DNA from 2 places in the Providencia sp. Marseille-Q8014 genome. Region 1 is predicted to be linked to the other one. Evidence: predicted binding sites of a transcription regulator. Region 1 holds the regulator's gene; the other holds the start of a gene.
What was found. Region 1 encodes LexA, which represses DNA repair genes until DNA is damaged. Its sites were predicted from a motif close to TNCTGTATGTACATACAGNA; they were not measured.
Positions count from the first base shown of each region.

Region 2: a site for LexA is predicted at 2,679-2,698, ahead of dinB (DNA polymerase IV). Genes of this name have one in related genera too.

Region 1 covers NZ_CBCOPT010000001.1:476,876-483,812, forward strand. Annotated here, with positions in the region: gene plsB (glycerol-3-phosphate 1-O-acyltransferase PlsB) at 1-1,269, opposite strand, end outside; gene ACWPW6_RS02040 (diacylglycerol kinase) at 1,384-1,758, shown strand; gene lexA (transcriptional repressor LexA) at 1,895-2,518, shown strand; gene zur (zinc uptake transcriptional repressor Zur) at 2,704-3,219, opposite strand; gene ACWPW6_RS02055 (fimbrial protein) at 4,282-4,863, shown strand; gene ACWPW6_RS02060 (fimbria/pilus outer membrane usher protein) at 4,947-6,937, shown strand, end outside.
Region 2 covers NZ_CBCOPT010000001.1:1,056,679-1,063,615, forward strand. Annotated here, with positions in the region: gene ACWPW6_RS04565 (RNA polymerase sigma factor) at 1-160, opposite strand, end outside; gene ACWPW6_RS04570 (TonB-dependent hemoglobin/transferrin/lactoferrin family receptor) at 239-2,545, opposite strand; gene dinB (DNA polymerase IV) at 2,718-3,773, shown strand; gene pepD (beta-Ala-His dipeptidase) at 3,819-5,279, opposite strand; gene gpt (xanthine phosphoribosyltransferase) at 5,542-6,006, shown strand; gene frsA (esterase FrsA) at 6,187-6,937, shown strand, end outside.

The DNA of each region.
Region 1 (6,937 bases):
CGGTACGATAGTAATAGGGCGAGAGTCACCACGTAGCATGGCCTGTAGTGTCATCGACAGTGTGCCTGTTTTGGGTTGCAACAAGCGACCTGTGCGAGAGCGTCCACCTTCAACAAAGTATTCAATGGAATAACCCCGTGCAAACAGCTCACTGAGATATTCACGAAATACGGTCGAATAAAGTTTGTTTCCTTTAAACGTACGGCGTATAAAGAAAGCGCCTAAATGGCGGAAAATTGGACCTGCTGGCCAAAAGTTTAAGTTGATACCTGCCGCGATATGAGGGGGGACCAACCCTTGATGATACAGAACATAAGAAAGCAATAAGTAATCCATATGACTACGATGTGATGGCACATACACAATTTCATGGCCATCTTGCGCTAACTGACGAACGCGTTCCGCATGCTGAACATTGATCCCTTGATATAAACGGTTCCAAGTCCAGCCTAATACTCTATCCGTCAAGCGTATTGCTTCATAAGAGAAGTTAGCCGCAATTTCTTCCATCATATTGACGGCATTTTGCTGTGCTTTCTTCAGTGGAATTTTTTTACTACGTGCTTCATCTTCAACCGCTTTTTCAATCGCTTTTGAGGTTAATAGCTTATTGAAAAGATCTTGGCGGGCAGGCAGTTTCGGACCAACCGCCGCGAGGCGTTGACGTGAATAATGGATACGGGCAACACGTGCTAGTTTATTCGCAATAATCGTATCGGTACCATGCTCTTGCGCCATCACTCCCATGGATACGGTTGGCGAAAAACGGACAAAACTATCTCGCCCAAGCCAAATCACGGCAAAGAATTTTTGGATACCGTTGAGTAAGCGTAAGGGGGGAGCCGGTGTATGGCCTTCTCGTCCAGGTGCACGACCAAACATCACGGATGCAGGTAGCATTTGAATATCGAGATTCGGATTACTACGATGCAAGTCTAGGTATGCATGGAATATTCTTACTGACTCTTTACGTGGGTTTGGTGAGTAGTAGCGAAAGACTCTCGGACCATCATCAATGAAGACATAGGCCGGTAATTTAGTGCCATTAATGTCATTATCGACCAACGGGTCAGGTAGACCGATCGATAAGCATTGGTGACGTAATGTTAAAAGGTCAGACTTGGAATGATAAGGCAACACGTATAACGTGGGCCGGCTGGTGTCCAATTCCAGTTCTGATATCGGGTCTGTTGGAACGAGTTTACTCTTTACCAGTAATTTAAGTGGTAAATTCAACGTGTTGTAATATATTTTACGCCATAGTGACATAAATGATTATAGCCTCTTGTTAACAATGCTTCGCAAGCATACCAGAAATCAACTGGCAAATGATTAACTTTGACCGCAAAAAATGATTATTGTTTGTAATTTTGAGGAATAAATATGGCGAACCAAACTAAGGGATTGACTCGTGTAATAAAGGCTGCGGGGTATTCCCTTAAAGGATTAAAGGCGGCTTGGATTAATGAAGCGGCCTTTCGGCAGGAATCTGTTGCGGCATTGATTGCCGTCATTATCGCGCTGTGGTTGGATGTGAGTTATATCGATCGATTATTGTTGATCAGTTCTGTTGTGCTGGTGGCGATTGTTGAATTACTGAATAGTGCAATTGAAGCGGTGGTTGATCGCGTGGGCAGTGAATATCATGAATTGTCTGGTCGAGCTAAAGATATCGGTTCTGCCGCGGTGTTTGTGACCATTGGACTCGCGTTGGTTATTTGGGCAACCGTTTTATGGCAACACTATTTTGCTGGCTAATGTAGAAATTGTCGCAAATCGATAAATCCTTGATGAGCTTTCAACAAATATGGCACTTCAGTGATTTAAGTGTTTCAAAACTTCATTTACCTGTATATACTCACAGTCTGACTGTATAAACAAACAGGGGAACGAGATGAAAGCACTGACGGCTAGACAACAGCAGGTTTATGATCTGGTGCGCGATCACATTTCTCAGACGGGTATGCCACCTACACGCGCTGAAATAGCAGCAAGCCTTGGTTTTCGTTCGCCTAATGCGGCAGAAGAGCACCTTAAAGCCTTGGCACGTAAAGGGGTCATTGAGATTGTTTCAGGGGCTTCTCGTGGTATCCGTTTACTACTTGAAGAAGAAAATGATGCTGAAGTTCAGGGGCTTCCTTTGATTGGACGTGTTGCTGCTGGCGAACCTCTATTGGCTCAAGAGCACATTGAAAGTCATTATCAAGTGGATCCTGCTCTATTTAAGCCCCATGCTGATTTTTTATTACGTGTTAATGGTATGTCAATGAAGGACATTGGGATTATGGATGGCGACCTTTTAGCTGTGCATAAAACACAAGATGTCCGTAATGGGCAAGTGGTTGTTGCACGTATTGAAGATGAAGTGACTGTGAAACGCTTTAAGCAGCAAGGTAACCGTGTTGAGTTAATCGCTGAAAATGCAGAATTTGCTCCGATTATTGTTGATCTGCGTCAGCAGAATTTTACAATTGAAGGGCTAGCGGTTGGCGTGATCCGTAATGGTGACTGGTGCTAATGTTAGCGCCATAAAATACCCTCAAAAATATTGCTGGCAGATTTACTATGTATCTATTTTAGGAGTCTGCCTGCGATACCTTTCTTTTACTCATTAGTGAGTTTATCTGTGCACCCGACTTATTAAGAGACATAAAATATTACACTCTACTATAGTGTGTTTTGTCTATTTTATTGTCTTAGTGATTACTTTTTCTTTGTCTTAATAGGTTGTTCATGGTCATGATGACAATGCTCATGGTCTTTACAGCTAGCTAACTCACTGCATACTCGGCATAAACCATGGTTCTCAACGACGGTATGACGGAGTTGAAATTGATTTTGATTAGCTAAATCTAAAATAGCAGCTTCTATGGTTCCGCAATCACTTTCTGCTACGCCACCGCAATGATCACAAATCAACATGACTGAGATATGGCTAGGATTGTCAAAGTGATGGCAGATAACATAGCTATTTGTCGATTCGATTTTATGAATAAAGCTCTGTTCCATTAAAAATTCAAGCGCACGATAGACTGTTGGTGGCTTGGCTTGAGGCTCGACTTCACGCAGCAAATCGAGCAGGTCATAAGCACTTATTGCACCGTGTTGTTGCGCTATTAGCCGTAGAACGGTTTCCCGCTGAGGCGTTAGCCTAACACCTCTTGATTGGCAAATTCTTTCGGCCATCACTAGCAGCTTATCCTCACTCATTATTTTCATGGTCGTTGACCCCACAGCAAAAATCCCAATGATAGTGAAGACAAGTTTACCATAACTTTATGATACATAGAGACTGAAATGAGAATGAATAAAAAGTGAGGCTTAGAAAAAAGCGTATTAGGAAAAAATCACAACCATTTAATATTCAAATAAATAAATCACATCTCACAATATACGTTAATATTGTATTTTAAGCATGTTACTAAAAGTGAGTGAAATAGGGTTATAAATGGCACCATTATACTCTGGTGCAATAAGTAATTTATTATCACGATAAAAACAAAACCAATACAAAATAATAACAATTAAAATGTAACTTTAAATTTAAAAAGTAACCTTCAGTAACACATTTCAATTGGGAGTTTTCTTATCTAAATTTTTCCCTATAGATTTTTATTTTGTTTTTATTGCTTTTTTATTTTTTAATTCTTATTTTTTGTTTTTAATCTATTGATGTCATTGTTTTTTGCTGTTACTGCGTGTTTCCTTATAAAAAAACGACTTTCTTTTTAGAAAAAATTATTAAGTTTTTATAAATACAAACTTACATTTTTATATATATTTTTCTAATTATTACTACTTTTAGGAGTTGGTGCTGCCTTTTTTAATGGTTGAAAACTGAAAATAAGAAAATAACAACATAATTGACTGTCCGTGTTTCGTATTCCGGTTAATTTTGACAAAAAATATCGTGTGTGTAGGATTGTCTATAGAAAATATGGGTCATCAAAGTATGGGTAATCCAGTTCTGTTTGAGTTTTGTGGAATATATATTGATTATTTACTTCAACGTTGAAAAAGGTTGGAGAAAAAAGGATTTTACCTCATTAAATATTCCATGTTTAAAGTAACAAATTGAATATTTCAATTTTTTCTTTTTATAAAAATAAATTAAATGAATTAATTTATTTATTTTAAAAAAATCTCTTCCTAAAAGGTTCTAGTGGAATAAGGAAATTTTCACTAATGCTAATTCTAATCGAAAATGAGCTTATGGGTTCATTTCTTTAGAGTTTATCGGGATAGAGAATGCTACTTCCTACATATCTAAAGGAAATCTTTATGAAATTTAATAAATTAGCGGTAAGTTTGGCATTAGGTTTAACTATGGGTGTTTCTATGACTGCGATGGCAGATGATCCTGCTCCAGTTGAAAGCTCACAAGGTAAAATTCAATTCACTGGTTTCATCAATGATGTACCTTGTTCAATTGATGATGATAACCTGAATCAAACTGTTCGTTTTGGTGAAATCGCATTGCACGAATTAACATCTGGTAAGTTCCGTTCAGATAGCCGTCCATTTGATATCGTGCTGAAAAATTGCTCAACTGAAACGTACAAAAACGCAAAAATCACCTTTACGGGTGGAACAATTTCTGGTTTCACAGGCTTTACCGGTGAATTACTTGGTTTAGGTAAAGTACAGAACGCGGGTATTGTTATCACTGATGGTGGAAGCAAAATCGTTGAGTTCGGTAAACCATTCCCAGGTACTGGTAATGGCTATGACCTAAATAACGGTGATGGTTCAGAAACAACTCTGCATTTCGAAGCTTATGTGAAAGGTAACGAAGATCCTAATAACAAAGCAACAACAGGTCGTTTCGATACTGTTGCTAACTTCAAAATCATTTATCAATAAGACTTAATGTGTCCAACATATGGCGTATTTGCGCCATATGTTGATGACCTTATTTTATCTATTCTTATTAGTGGGTTAGTTAAATGAAAAGCATGAAATTAAATGTAATAACAAAAATAATGCTTTTGATGCTAATTCCAACGATAGTTTGGTCTGAAGAGGCTATCGACTTTAATACGGATTTTCTAGATGGTGAGGGAACTGAAAATATAGATTTCAGTAAGTTTTCTCATGCCAATTATGTTCCCCCTGGTGATTATTCTTTAGATCTTGAAGTTAATAACACGAAAATAATTGCTGAACAGCCAGTCATTTTTTTTAATCCTAATTACGATAAGAAAGTCTCTTTGGCTTGTATTACGCCAGAAATATATCCACTGCTAGGATTGAAAGAGGAGTGGGAAAATAAAATTCAATGGCTGAAAGATGGGCAATGTTTAGATATTCGTAGCATCCCTGAAATGAGTTTTCAGGGGGATTTAGCTAAAAACACGTTAAAAATTAAAATACCGCAAGCATATATGGAGTACCAAGATGCAAGCTGGGATCCCCCTACACGTTGGGATGATGGTATTTTAGGCGCTTTTCTTGACTATAACGCAACAGGCCGTTTGGTCAAAGAGCAAAAAGGCAATGGGAAGGGAACGCAAACAGGTATCACTGCAACAGGGACTATGGGCGCCAATATCGGCCCATGGCGTTTCAGAGCGGATTGGCAATCACAAAACGGAGAGCTCAATAAACGTAGCCAATCATGGGCTTGGAACCAACTCTATGCTTACCGTGCAATTCGTTCACTCAGTGCTCGTTTAACTCTCGGTGAACAATATCTATCCTCAACCTTGTTTGATAGTTTTCGCTATCTCGGGGTGAGTTTAGAAACGGATGAATCAATGTTCCCGCCTCGCTTACAGGGTTATGCACCTGAAATAGCAGGGGTAGCAAAAACTAACGCCACCGTTATCGTTAAACAAGATGGCCGTATTATTTATCAAACAGAAGTGAGTCCTGGGCCATTCCGTATCCAAGACGTTAACTCGTTTGGTGGCGGTACCATGGATGTGACTATTCAAGAGCAGGATGGAAGTGTCACGAGCTATAAAGTGGAAACATCAAAACTGGGGACTTTGACTCGCCCAGGACAACTTATTTATCAATTCGTCTTGGGAAAACCGACCAAAGACGAACATAATACGCAAGGCCCTGAGTTTAGTTTAGGTTCGTTATCTTGGGGGGCGACAAATAATACAACAATTTATGGTGGCTTATTAGCTTCTTCAGAATATCAAAACGTAGCGATTGGTTTTGGTCGTGACTTTGCGCCGTTTGGTGTGTTATCGGGGAACATCAATATCTCTCGGGCGCAAATGGGCAATATTGATAATAATCGTACGTTAAGTGGTAACTCTTATAACATTACCTACTCCAAACAGTTCGATGAAATTAATAGCCAAATTACGTTTGCTGGTTACCGCTTTTCTGAAAGAAACTATATGAGCATGCCTCAGTTTATTGATCGTCGTTATAACGGCGATACGATAGATAGCGGTAAAGAGTTGTATACCATTATTTTTGGTACAGCGCTTCCTGACTATAACACGAACCTGTATTTAAACTATTCACACCAAACTTATTGGAACCGTCCTTCATCGAATCAATATAATATGACGGTATCTAATTATTTCGATATTGGTAAGATGAAAAACGTCAGTTTAAGTTTGACTGCTTATCGAACTAAAAGCCGTGAAACGACTGATGATGGTGTGTACGTTAACTTAAATATTCCATTAGAAAATAACGATTCGAGTATCAGTTATTCTGGCTCTTATTCCAGAGGTACGCACAGTAATAATGTTAACTACTTTAGTCGAATTGATAACAGGCAAAGTTATAACATTTCCGCGGGAACATGGGATAAAGATAAGCTCACCACTTCAGGTATGTATACTTACGAAGGGGATGCGACGCAATTAAATGCGAGTGGTACTTATATTCAAGATGAACAAAGTGCACTATCTATGCAAATTAAGGGAGGGATGACAATCACTCCTGAAGGTGGAGCATTGCATAGAAA
Region 2 (6,937 bases), 580 kb from region 1:
CAATCGTATGAACAAAGACATCTTGTAAAATTTCACTTGCGATATCGTCGTTAGGGGTGCGAGCAAGAATATACCTAAGGAGATCAGGGGCATATTGCTGAAAGAGACGCTGTTCTTCTATTCGTGAGGTACTATTAGTAGAGAAAATTGGTGTAGTCATAAATAAAAATAATAATTATTATCATTTTTATTTTAAAGTCAATTATGGACCCTCAAAAAAGAGAGTCCATCCGCGATATTAAAAATATTTGGTGATACTTAAACGTACATCTCGACCCACACCGGATACGGATTCGCCAAGATATGGATAATAATCTTGATCGAAAAGGTTAGTTGCAGTAACTCTGATCTCTGTATCAGAAATAAATTCAGGATTCCACTGCGCAAATGCGCCATACAGCGCATAGCCTTTGGATTTTGGGTATCCCCATGAGTCGGCTTTAGGGTCTCTATCTGCGGGTGAACGGACTTGATGTCCGACAAAGTCACCTGTTACACCAAAATGAGTATGCCATTGCGGTAATTTGTAACCTAACATGACATGTAAGGTATCGGGTGGAATTTCACCTATCCATGTTTTTTGTCCAAACCAGGGGTCACGAGGAGAGGCATCACGTTCACCTTTGATTGTGGAATAGGCCATTTTACCGAAAAGATTAGGACTATCATAAAATAGCTCAATCTCTAAGCCTTCAATGGTGTAGCCGGGTAAATTACGATAGTTCGAAAGGGGTCTCTCGCAATCGCCTATACCGTATTTTTTTGCCTCACAATATTCACCACGGCGACGAAATATCTCATCTTTTCCTCTATTACGAAATAGCGTGGTACGTATTTGTAACTGGTCATCCGCTTGTATGACTTGGTCGAAGTCGACGATTGCACCCAAACGAATTCCATGCATACGTTCTTTACCTAGATTGCGGCTGCTGCCGGTTAAGCTGCTATTAGCGAATTGCACTTCATACTGTTCATCAATAACAGGTGCACGCCATGTACGGCTAATATCACCAAAAAGCGTGAGGTTAGGTGTTGTTTTCCAAAGGAGCCCCAAATGAGGCGAGATACCACTATAAGTGACGGAACGATAATCATGGCCGATGAGAGGGTCTTGCTCCATATAGGTTGCAGCTAAATTACCTTTACCCTTGTTGGTAACATAATCGTAGCGTACGCCCGGAGTGATTGTTAGCCTATTCCAAGTTATTGCATCTTGGATATATGCGCTGGTGGTTTCCTGGACTCCAGCAGGCATAAATTGCGGTTGAAAATAACCGTAATTATATTCAGGCTTATTGGCTTTTCCTGCATCGAACATCAAAATGCCACGATCATTCTTATGCCATCTTGCACCAATGGTAACTTGGTGTTCTAACCTCCCCGTATCGAAGACACTTTCATTATGAATATCAAAGAGTTGATCTGTATAGTTAACCCAGCTTTTATTACCTAGGCTGGACGTTAAGAATTTAGACGCATTTTCTGGTCTAGTGTCATGCTGCTTGGTTTTTGACCATGCGTATGTGGCTGTTAGATTGATCAAATCACTATTTTCAGGGATAAAATTCCACTTCACGCTGTAGTTTTGATCTTGCTGATCTCGCTGTACCAATTTACGTTTGATCGCACCATCAAAGCCATATTGGTCGATCTCTCTTTGTGTTGGTGTGCTCAGTTCATCTCGTTTTGCAGCCCAAGGCACTAAGTTATCCGATTCTGAGCGCATTGCAGATAAACTGAGAGTGTGCTGGTCATTGAGGTAAATATTGCTTTTAATTAAATAAGATAATTGATCTGATTGAGAAAAACCGAATCGGCTCCCATCAGGACGACGTAAATCATCCCCTTTTCTTTTGCTGACATACAATAAGCCATCGGCAATCCCATTAAGCGTTTTGCCATATAAGGCTGAACTATAAATATTTTGACGGTCGTTGGTGTGATAGCTGTATTTAAACATCGCTCCGAAATGCTGTCCTGTCCGTAACAGGTCTTCAGGATCTTTGGTGGTGATTTTGACGGTTCCACCAAAGCCGCCATTGCCGTCCATAATGTTATGTGGACCTTTATCAACATCGATACGTTTGATGAGTTCAGGTTCGATAAACACTGAACCTTGGCGGTATTTTTCAAAGCCCTTGGGCGCATCATCAAGAGTGACTTTAACGTCTTCCATATCTCCCATCCCCCAAATATTGAGTGTTTGCCCTCCAGGGCGAGGGGAACCGGATGATGAGACTCCCGGTAACTGATCGACTAGCTCGGCCAGATTATTGGCTTGGGTACGTTCGATATCTTTTAATTTAAGCACTGAGCTGCCTGCGCCAACACTTGAATTTAAATGACCAACAACAGATAGGGCTGGAAATTGAATGGGTTGATCTTGTTCTTGTTTGTGCGATGCCTCAAGAACGGTTTCTGCTCCGTCGGCAGAGGCTGCTGTGGTAGCGATCAGTAAACTCGCAAAGGAGAGACGATTGAGCCTAGACAAAAAGGCACGTGTTGGTTTATCTATTTTTACTTGCTGAGTGGAATTTTTATTCATTATATTCTCGATAATTCACCATTCTTATCAATATCTACTATTAGTCGTTTGAGAACGTTTTTCCGGTAATGAAAATGATAATTATTTTTATATTGACGGTTTTTTTGAGGAATAATTGCACACCTAATAAATAAACTGTATATTTAAACAGTATCTATTCGGTGAGATTGTAATGCGTAAAATAATTCATATTGATATGGACTGCTTTTATGCCGCAATAGAAATGCGTGACGACCCTAGTCTACGTAATGTTCCTATTGCCGTAGGGGGGAGTGCTGAGCGTCGTGGTGTAATTAGTACAGCCAACTATGAGGCAAGGCGCTACGGTGTACATAGTGCCATGTCAACAGCGGTTGCATTAAGGTTATGTCCCCATCTAAAAGTTCTACCGGGTAGGATGGCTCTCTATAAAGAAACGTCTTTGCATATCCATAAAATTTTTTCTCGTTATACCGATTTAATTGAACCCCTGTCATGGGATGAAGCCTATTTAGATGTGACAGATAGCCAATACTGTCATGGCTCAGCAACACTGATTGCTCAGGCTATTCGTCAGCAAATTTTTGATGAGCTACAGCTGACTGCTTCAGCAGGGATCGCACCAATAAAATTTTTAGCCAAAATTGCTTCGGATTTAAATAAACCCAATGGGCAGTTTGTCATCACACCTCAACGTTTACCGGAGTTTGTGTTGTCATTACCGTTGAAAAAAATTCCGGGGGTTGGCAAAGTCACGGCGCAAAAGTTATCAGATATGGGATTGGAAACGTGTGCGGATGTGCAACATTATGATGCTGTCACTTTAATTAAAGCGATGGGGAAGTTTGGGCAGGTCTTATGGGAACGCTGCCATGGTATTGATGAACGGCCCGTTAATCCTGATAGATTGCGTAAATCTGTGGGGGTTGAACGGACTCTGGTGAAGGATATTTATCACTGGGAGGAGTGTTTGCCATTATTGGATAAGTTATATGAAGAGTTGGAAATCAGGCTGACAAAAGTAAAACCTGACCGGCGTATTGCACGCCAAGGCGTAAAAATAAAATTTAATGATTTCCAGCAAACAACTCAGGAACATATTTATCCAATACTCGATAAGCAAGACCTTGTACTTTTGGCTAAACAGGTTTGGGAAAATCGTCGCGAAAATCGAGGGGTTAGGCTGGTTGGTTTGCATGTGACTTTGCAAAGCCCACAATTAGAAAGGCAATTATTGTTAGAACTTTAAAGTACCCGCCCCAGTAGAGCGGATACTTTGATTAGCCGTCGTTCATTAGCCTTTAACTGGGATTGCTTTTAGAACCGCAGTCAATAGTTTCCAGTATTCACCAACACTTGCGATATGGACACGCTCATCGGGTGAGTGCGCACCACGAATGGTTGGTCCAATAGAAACCATATCCATGTCAGGGTAAGGTTTTTTGAATAGACCACATTCAAGGCCTGCATGGATCACCATAACATTCGGCACCTTACCAAACAGTTTTTGATAAGTTTCACTCACGAGATGCATAACGGGGGAATTTGCATCGGGTTGCCAGCCTGGGTAGCTGCCTTCTGCACGGTATTTAGCTTGCGCCAGTTGACTCACAGAGGTGAGCATATTCACAACATAGTTTTTGCCACTATCGATTAAGGAGCGAACTAAGAAGATCACTTCTGCTTTCTCTTCTGTCATGGTAACAACGCCTTCATTGAGCGATGTCTCCACTACGCCTTTCGCCACATCACTCATGCGGATCACCCCATTTGGTGCGGCGTTTAAGAAGAATACAAAGCGTTTTTGACACTCTTCAGTGAGTGCCGTTAATGTTGTTTGAGTTTCTTCTAATAGCAGAACTAAGTTGGGTTCAACAACAGCGAGTTCATTTTGCAAGATAGCTTCATAACGCGCTCTGAGTGCGGTTAATTCAGCAACTTTATCTGCGGCTATCGCAATAACGACATGTCCTTCACGTGGAATGGCATTACGAACTGTGCCTCCTGTAAATTCTAGCAGTTTCAAGCCTAGCTCTTCTTGGTGCCCAGCAAGGAAACGCGCTAACAATTTATTGGCATTACCTAAACCTAAATGGACATCACCACCAGAGTGTCCGCCTTTTAGGCCTTTTAATGTCAGGGTAAAGGTTTTGTAACCTTGTGGTATCGCTTCGCGAGTCAGATCAAATGTAGCTGTAAAATCCACACCGCCAGCGCAACCCATATAGATTTCGCCTTCTTCTTCTGAGTCAGTATTGATCAAAATATCAGCTTGTAGCCATCCTGCTTGTAGACCAAAAGCGCCATCCATACCGGTTTCTTCAGTCATGGTTAATAGCACTTCAAGTGGCCCATGCTCAACGCTGTCATCAGCTAAGACGGCGAGGGCAGATGCCATGCCAATACCATTGTCGGCACCTAAGGTTGTCCCTTCAGCAGTAACCCATTCACCATTCACGTAAGGACGGATAGGGTCTTTGGTAAAGTCATGGACAGTGTCATTATTTTTCTGTGGAACCATATCAAGATGGGCTTGCAGAACAACAGGCTTACGATTTTCATAACCAGAGGTCGCGGGTTTGCGGATCAAAATATTACCCACTTGATCACGTTCTACATGAAACCCTTTTTGTTTTGACCATTCGATAATGTGTGTTGCTAGCGCTTCTTCATGGTGAGAAGGATGGGGAATTGAACAAATTTTGGCAAAAATATCCCATAATGGCTGTGGTGACAATTTGGCTAGTTCAGACACGTTGGATCTCCTTAAGCGACTTTGGTCTTATCTATTTTTAGCAACTTATTCTGCTTAAAAGGCGTAGCACAGATATTCAGGCCACACGATTAATTTTCTCAGCATACACCTAATTGTTATAAATAGTCAGTGCAAATAATATTAATTCATCACAATTATCCGTTTTTGCTGGTTTTTGCTGCGTCAAATCACTATAATCTCGCGCAACCTTTTTTCCGCAAGACACATTTCAGTATTACTCAGTAGTCGGGACCCGAATTTTATGAGCGAAAAATATGTCGTAACGTGGGATATGTTGCAAATACATGCCCGTAAACTCGCACAACGTTTATTACCTGTAGACCAATGGACCGGTATTATCGCGGTTAGCCGCGGTGGTCTTGTTCCAGGCGCACTTCTTGCACGCGAACTTGGTATCCGTCATGTTGATACTGTGTGCATCTCAAGCTATGACCATGATAACCAGCGTGAATTGAATGTGATTAAACGCGCTGAAGGTGATGGTGAAGGTTTCATTGTCATCGATGATCTTGTTGATACTGGTGGTACCGCAAAAGCTATTCGTGAGATGTACCCGAAAGCACACTTTGTCACGATTTTCGCTAAACCTGCGGGTCGTCCATTAGTGGATGATTACGTCGTCGATATCCCACAAAACACATGGATTGAACAGCCATGGGATATGGGGGTTGTATTTGTTAAGCCTCTGTGTGAACAAGAAAAATAAACTTTTATTGTTTTGAGTTAGATCTAAATGATAGGTAAAAATAACGCTAATATAGGGTGAGAATCCCTTTATACATTATGCTTAAAACATTATTACCTAATAAAATTCAATACAAAACGATAAGATAAGGGGATGCGATGGCATTCCCTTTTTATTTAGATCAACCAACAGGTTATTAGGATGACTCAACAAAATCTCTCCGAAAAACTGTTCAAACCAAAAGTTAGACAGGTTGAAACATCGACACTCGTTTCTTATTCAGCCTATAGTGCGCCTATCATCAATAACCATTCTGTATTGAGTGGCTCGCAGCATGCCGGCTGGTATCGCATGATTAATCGTTTATTGTGGATTTGGCGGGGCATAGATGCGTTAGAAATTGAAGAGGTGTTGAGCCGTATTGCGGTAACTGACGCTGAACGAAGTGATGATAATTTGCTTGATACAGTCATTGGTAACCGCCGAGGAAACTGGTGTTTTGAATGGTCTCATCAAGCGATGCAATGGCAACAAAAAGCGTTGCAGTTTGAAGGTGGAGAAGCGGCAAGTAAAGCATGGTTACGCGCCGCGAATTTATACAGTATTGCCGCCTATCCTTTCATAAAAGGCGATGAATTAGCCGATCAAGCGGTCTTATTAGCCTGTAAAGCGTATGACAGCGCAGCACAATTTTCTCGTTATAAGTTGAAAAAAATCGCATTTAAGGTTGATGGTAATAAAGAAGTTTGTGGTTTTTTACACATACCTTCAACTGGGCAAGGTCCTTATCCAACGGTGATGGTATGTGGAACTCTCGATAGTTTACAAATCGACTATTGCCGTTTTTTCCGTGATTATCTTGAGCCGCTCGGCATTGCGATGCTGACATTGGATATGCCATCAATAGGTTATTCCATTAAATATAAGCTATCTCAAGAGGCCAGTGCCTTGC